Marichromatium purpuratum 984: one gene and its partner. The protein of the gene in region 1 interacts with the protein of each later gene in a pairwise test. Links are inferred from orthologs where the notes say so. Each region holds a gene or a part of one and is shown in the gene's direction. Other genes may lie near its edges.

Region 1 (3,406 bases):
CTACCTTGGCAAGACGCCCAAGCGCACCCTGGCCGACGCCGGTGCCGATCAGTCGGGCGGTTGAGCGCCGCTTGCGGGTTCAGCGGGGCGCATCGCGCGCCTCCATGGTGTCGTGCTCCTTCCTTCCTCGATCAGCATTGAGCGCCAAGGCCTCAGGGCGGCTCTTGACGAACGATGCTGCGCCAAGGTGGTCCTTGGATGGTGATGATCGCGCGGGAGCCCTGGGCTCCGCCCCCGGTGGTCCCGCAACGGTCAAGCAAATCCGGTACAATTCCCCGATTTTCCTAGGCACAGGTCTCAGTCAATTCGATGGTCACTCAACTGCTCAAGAAGGTCTTCGGCAGCCGCAACGATCGCCTGGTCAAGTCGCTGCTGAAGTCGGTCGCGAAGATCAATGCACTCGAACCCGAAATCGAGCGGTTGTCGGACGATGCGCTCGCCGCCAAGACGACCGAGTTCCGCAAGCGGCTGGCCGACGGCGAGGCCCTCGAGGCGCTGCTCCCCGAGGCCTTCGCGGTGGTGCGCGAGGCCGGGCGACGGGTGCTCGGCATGCGTCACTTCGACGTCCAGATGGTCGGCGCCATGGTGCTCAACGACGGCAAGATCGCCGAGATGCGTACCGGTGAGGGTAAGACCCTGGTCGCGACCCTCGCCGCCTATCTCAACGCGTTGCCCGGCAAGGGCGTGCACGTGGTCACCGTCAACGACTATCTGGCGCGACGCGACGCCGCCTGGATGGGGCGTCTCTACCATTTCCTCGGGCTCTCGGTCGGCGTCATCAACTCCTCCGGTGGCATGGGGCCGGATGCCGCATCCTATCTGCTCGACCCGGCCCATGAACCGGTCGAGGGCGAGGGTTACCGTCATCTGCGTCCGGTGACGCGGCGCGAGACCTATGCCGCCGACATCACCTACGGCACCAACAACGAGTACGGCTTCGACTACCTGCGCGACAACATGGCGTTCCGCCCCGAGCAGCGGGTCCAGCGCGACCCCTTCTACGCCATCGTCGACGAGGTCGACTCGATCCTCATCGACGAGGCGCGGACCCCGCTGATCATCTCCGGTCCCTCGGAGGGTGACACCGATCGCTACAACAAGATCGACACCCTGATCCCACGCCTGACCCGCCAGGACCCGATCACCAACGACGAGGGCAAGCCCGACTTCGGCCCCGGTGACTACTCGGTCGACGAGAAGATGCGCCAGGTCTACCTCAGCGAGGAAGGACACGAGCGCGTCGAGCAGATGCTGGTCGAGGCCGGCCTGCTCGACGCCGGCGCGAGCCTCTACGACTCGGCCAACATCGCGTTGATGCACCACGTCTATGCGGCGCTGCGCGCACACGCGCTGTTTCAGCGCAACGTCGACTACATCGTGCGCGACGGTCAGGTGATCATCGTCGACGAGTTCACCGGGCGCACCATGCCCGGGCGGCGTTGGTCCGAGGGGCTGCACCAGGCGGTCGAGGCGAAGGAAGGCGTGGCGATCCAGGCCGAGAACCAGACCATGGCCTCGATCACCTTCCAGAACCTGTTCCGTCTCTACCCCAAGCTCGCCGGCATGACCGGCACCGCCGACACCGAGGCCTACGAGTTCCAGCAGATCTACGGGCTCGAGGTGGTGGTGATTCCCACCAACCAGCCGACGGTGCGTGACGACCGCGGCGATCTGGTCTACCTCACCCAGGAGGAGAAGTACCAGGCGATCATCGAGGACGTGCGCGACTGCGTCTCGCGTGGTCAGCCGGTGCTGGTCGGTACCGCCTCGATCGAGACCTCGGAGCTGATCGACAACCTGCTCACCAAGGAAGGCATCGAGCACCAGGTGCTCAACGCCAAGCATCACGAGCGCGAGGCGGCGATCATCGCCCAGGCCGGTCGTCCGGGGACCGTGACCATCGCCACCAATATGGCCGGTCGTGGTACCGACATCGTCCTCGGCGGCAACCTCGAGGCCGAGCTGGAGGCCGTTGGCGCCGGGGCCGACGCCGCCGCGCTGCGCGCCGACTGGGAGAGCCGTCACGCCACGGTGATGAGCGCCGGTGGTCTGCACGTGATCGGCACCGAGCGCCATGAGTCGCGGCGTATCGACAACCAGCTGCGTGGTCGTTCCGGGCGTCAGGGCGATCCTGGCTCCTCGCGTTTCTATCTCTCGCTCGAAGACAATCTGATGCGCATCTTCGCCTCCGAGCGCATCGGGACCATGATGAAGCGCATGGGCATGGAAAAGGGCGAGGCGATCGAGCATCGCTGGGTGACCAAGGCCATCGAGAACGCCCAGCGCAAGGTCGAGGGTCGCAACTTCGACATCCGCAAGCAGCTGCTCGAGTACGACGACGTCGCCAACGACCAGCGCAAGGTGATCTACCGCCAGCGGCGCGAGCTGATGGACATCACCGACGTCGGCGAGACCATCGCGGCGATGCGCGGCGACGTGCTCGGCCAGCTCATCGACGGTTACGTGCCGCCGGAGAGTTTCGAGGAGCAGTGGGATCTGCCTGGTCTCGAGCAGGCCCTGGCCGAGCACTTCGGCGGCAACTGGCCGCTGCGTCGCTGGCTGGAGGAGGACGATTCGCTGCACGAGGAGACGCTGCGCGCGCGCATCGCCGAGACCCTCACCGAGCAGAGCGCCGAGAAGGCGCGCGTGGTCGGCGCCGACAACATGCGCGAGCTGGAAAAGGCGGTGATGTTGCAGACCCTCGACGCGCACTGGAAGGATCATCTCGCCGCCATGGACTATCTGCGTCAGGGCATCCACCTGCGTGGTTACGCGCAAAAGAACCCCAAGCAGGAGTACAAGCGCGAGGCCTTCGAGATGTTCTCGGCGATGCTCGACTCGATCAAGCAGGAGGTGGTTGCCACCCTCGCCAAGCTGCAGGTGCAGACCGCGGCCGAGCTACCCGAGCGTGAGGCCGCGCCGAGCGCTGGCTTCGAGTTCAAGCACGACGCCTTCACCGGTCTCGACGGTGGACGGACGGCGCCGGAGCCTGGTGCCGAGCAGGAGGGGCGTGGCGCTCAGCCCGGTGGTGAGGCCGATGCGCCTTACGTCCGCGACGGTCGCAAGATCGGTCGCAACGAGCCCTGCCCCTGCGGTTCGGGCAAGAAGTACAAACAGTGTCACGGCAAGGCGGACTGAGACCATGAACACCAGCGACGCGATCGACTTCCTCCCGGTTCCCGGCATCCGGCTCGGGGCCACCGCCGCCGGCATTCGCTACCAGGGGCGTGACGACCTGGTGGTGATGGAGCTGGCCGAGGGCGCGACCTGCGCCGCGGTGTTCACCCGCAACGCCTTCTGTGCCGCGCCGGTGACCCTGGCGCGCCGCCATCTCGCGAGCGCCGCGCCGCGCTATCTGCTGATCAACGCCGGCAACGCCAACGCCGGCACCGGTCGACAGGGGCTG
Region 2 (2,972 bases), 530 kb from region 1 along the record:
GGGTTCGGCCCACAGCGTGCCGCATCGCGCTTGACGGACAAAGCGTTTATCATCTTATGGTGAAACATTGATTAGACACGATCACGATGGTGAGCAAGCTGAGCCAGTCTCCCCCCCCGATCCTCAACGCCGCCGGCACCGAGCCGCTCGACCTGTTCGCCGACGACGCGGATATCGAACGCGCCTCGCGTTCGCTCAAGGCGATGTCGCACCCGCTGCGGCTGAAGATCCTGTGCACGCTCGGCGAACAGGAGGTCAGCGTGCAGGAGATCGTCGACCATGTCGGCACCTCACAGAGCAATATCTCCCAACACCTGGCGATCCTGCGCGACAAGGGTATCCTGGCCTCGCGCAAGGACGCCAACCGTGTCTACTACCGTGTCAGCGACGGTCGCACCCTGCAGCTGATCGGGATGATGCGCGAGGTCTTCTGTCAGCACGTTCGCTGACGCCTCCGGGGTGTCGCCTGCCGCCGCGGCTCCTTATACTCTGAACCCCCTTTGCATCAGCGCCGGTTCGCGCGATCTCGCCGCCGCACCCCGATCAGCAGCGGTGACGGGCGGCACGCGAGCGGCGCTCCAACATTCATGTGAGACTGCATCGCGATGTCGCTAGACCAGCTCGTCCAGTTCGTGGGCAACCATTGGCTCCTGTTCCTGGCGCTCGTCGTCATCCTCGGGTTGCTCATCCACAATCTGATCGTCGGCAGCAAGGGCAGCGTCGAGCCGCTCGGGGCCACCGAAATGATCAACCGCCAGGATGCGGTGGTGATCGACGTGCGCCCGGCGGCCGACTTCGCCAAGGGGCACATCCTCAACGCCATCAACATCCCCATGAACGGCTTCAAGAATCAGCTCGCCACCGTCGCCAAGCACAAGGGCAAGCCGATCATCGTCAATTGTCGCTCCGGCTCGCAGTCGCAGATGGCCTGCGCCCAGCTGCGCAAAGAAGGCTTCGAGGAGGTCTACAACCTCCGTGGCGGCATCATGGGCTGGGAGGCGGCGAGCCTGCCGCTGGCCCGCGGCGGCAAGAAGAAGCGCTAAACCCCGCCCGCGGCGCGGCGAGTCCGATCGGCCCGCCGCGCCGCGGGTACCATCGCCCCGTCCCGGCTCGCCGGGGCCGATCCGTTCCCGCCGCCCGGCGCCAGCAAGGACGCCGGCGGCATCACCAGACACAGGAATCGCGGCATGGCCGACAAGCAACAGCAGACCCCCGAGCGTCAATTCTCCGTCCAACGCGTCTACATCAAGGATGTCTCCTTTGAGTCCCCCAATGCGCCCGAACTCTTCCGCGGCGAATGGACCCCGAAGCACACCCTCAACCTCAACACCCAGATCAACGACCTCGACCAGGATCACTACGAGGTGGTGCTCGAGGTCACGGTGACGGTCAAGGTCGGCGACAAAACCGCCTTCATCGTCGAGGTGCAGCAGGCCGGCATCTTCAGCATCGCCGGTTTCCCCGAGCAGGAACTCGGCCCGATGCTCGGCGCCTACTGCCCGAGCCTGCTCTTCCCCTACGCCCGTGAAGTGGTCTCCGACCTGGTCTCCAAGGGCAGCTTCCCGCACCTGGTGCTGCAGCACGTCAACTTCGACCTGCTGTTCGCCCAGCACCAGCAGCAGCGTGCCCAGCAGGAGGCCCAGCAGGGCGGCACCGCGCCGACCGAGGCGGTCCAGCATTGAGCACCACCCCCAGCGCCCGGATCGCGGTCATCGGCGCCGGCTCCTGGGGCACGGCGCTGGCGCTGCAACTGGTGGCCAACGGCCACCAGGTCAGGCTCTGGAGCCATGAGCCGGAACAGATCGCTGCACTCCAGCGCGACCGCGAGAATCGCCAGTTCCTCCCCGGCGTGGCCTTTCCCGAGGGGTTGATCCCCACCGCCTCGCTCGCCGAGGCCCTGGCCGACGCCAGCGACTGTCTGGTGGTGGTGCCGAGCCATGCCTTCCGCACCGTCGCCCGCCAGCTCGCAGCACACCTCTCCGAGGGCTTCGGCGTGGCCTGGGCGACCAAGGGGTTGGATCCGGGCAGCAATCAGCTACTCCATCAAGTCGCCCAGGAGGAACTCGGCGAACGACCGCTGGCAGTGGTCTCCGGGCCGAGCTTCGCCCGCGAGGTCGGCGACGGCCTGCCGACGGCAGTCACCGTCGCCGCCGAGCGCGAGGCCTTCGCCCAACACATCGCCGGGTTGCTCCACGGCGGGCGCTTCCGCGCCTACACCAGCAGCGACATGGTCGGGGTGGAGATCTGCGGCGCGGCGAAGAACGTGCTGGCGATCGCCACCGGCATCGCCGACGGTCTCGGCTTCGGCGCCAACACCCGTGCGGCGCTGATCACCCGCGGTCTGGTCGAACTGATCCGGCTCGGTCAGGCGCTCGGCGGTCGCCCCGAGACCTTCATGGGGCTGGCCGGGATGGGTGACCTGGTGCTCACCTGCACCGACGACCAGTCACGTAATCGCCGCATGGGACTGGCGCTGGCCGGGGGCGAGAGCATCGAAGCGGCACGCGCGCGCATCGGCCAGGAGGTCGAGGGTGTGATCACCGCCAAGGCGATCCACGGCCTGGCCCAGCGTCTCGGCATCGAGATGCCGATCAGCGAACAGGTCTATCTGGTGCTCCACGCCGGGGTCTCGCCGGCACAGGCGACCCAGGCACTGCTCGAGCGCGAACCCAAGCCCGAGTTCCACTGACCCCCACGCCCGGACCGCGTGCGGTCCGGGCGCCCGCCCTCAGCGTGGCGCGGCACCGGCAAACCCCTGCTGGCGCCAGGCCTCGAATACCACCACCGCGACCGCGTTGGAGAGATTGAGACTGCGATTGCCCGGACACATCGGGATATAGAGCCGTTGCGACTCGGGCAGCGCCTCGATGCGCGCGCGCGGTAAACCCCGGGTCTCCGGACCGAACAACAGCGCGTCGCCGGGCTGATAGTCGGGCTTGGTATAGGGCACCTGACCATGACTGGTGAGCGCA

Evidence for each region. The genes of interacting proteins can lie anywhere in the genome.
Region 2: the proteins of secA (region 1) and secB interact in binary tests that used the Escherichia coli proteins (3 or more experiments, as listed by UniProt). The link is inferred for Marichromatium purpuratum 984 from one-to-one orthologs.

What each region holds. Positions count from the first base shown.
Region 1 is NZ_CP007031.1:3,208,365-3,211,770, reverse strand. What follows is about bases 4-3,338. They hold secA (preprotein translocase subunit SecA), read left to right. Parts: upstream 4-309; coding sequence 310-3,138; downstream 3,139-3,338. Other genes in these bases: argJ (bifunctional glutamate N-acetyltransferase/amino-acid acetyltransferase ArgJ), read left to right, coding at 3,143-3,338; MARPU_RS13925 (M23 family metallopeptidase), read left to right, coding at 4-64. Outside these bases: more of MARPU_RS13925, read left to right, coding at 1-3; more of argJ, read left to right, coding at 3,339-3,406. UniProt on the Escherichia coli protein: Required for protein export, interacts with the SecYEG preprotein conducting channel.
Region 2 is NZ_CP007031.1:3,742,389-3,745,360, forward strand. What follows is about bases 34-2,934. They hold secB (protein-export chaperone SecB), read left to right. Parts: upstream 34-1,187; coding sequence 1,188-1,682; downstream 1,683-2,934. Other genes in these bases: MARPU_RS16260 (ArsR/SmtB family transcription factor), read left to right, coding at 87-449; MARPU_RS16265 (rhodanese-like domain-containing protein), read left to right, coding at 606-1,043; MARPU_RS16275 (NAD(P)H-dependent glycerol-3-phosphate dehydrogenase), read left to right, coding at 1,679-2,689; MARPU_RS16280 (tRNA (cytidine(34)-2'-O)-methyltransferase), read right to left, coding at 2,729-2,934. In the rest of the region: more of MARPU_RS16280, read right to left, coding at 2,935-2,972. UniProt on the Escherichia coli protein: One of the proteins required for the normal export of some preproteins out of the cell cytoplasm. It is a molecular chaperone that binds to a subset of precursor proteins, maintaining them in a translocation-competent state.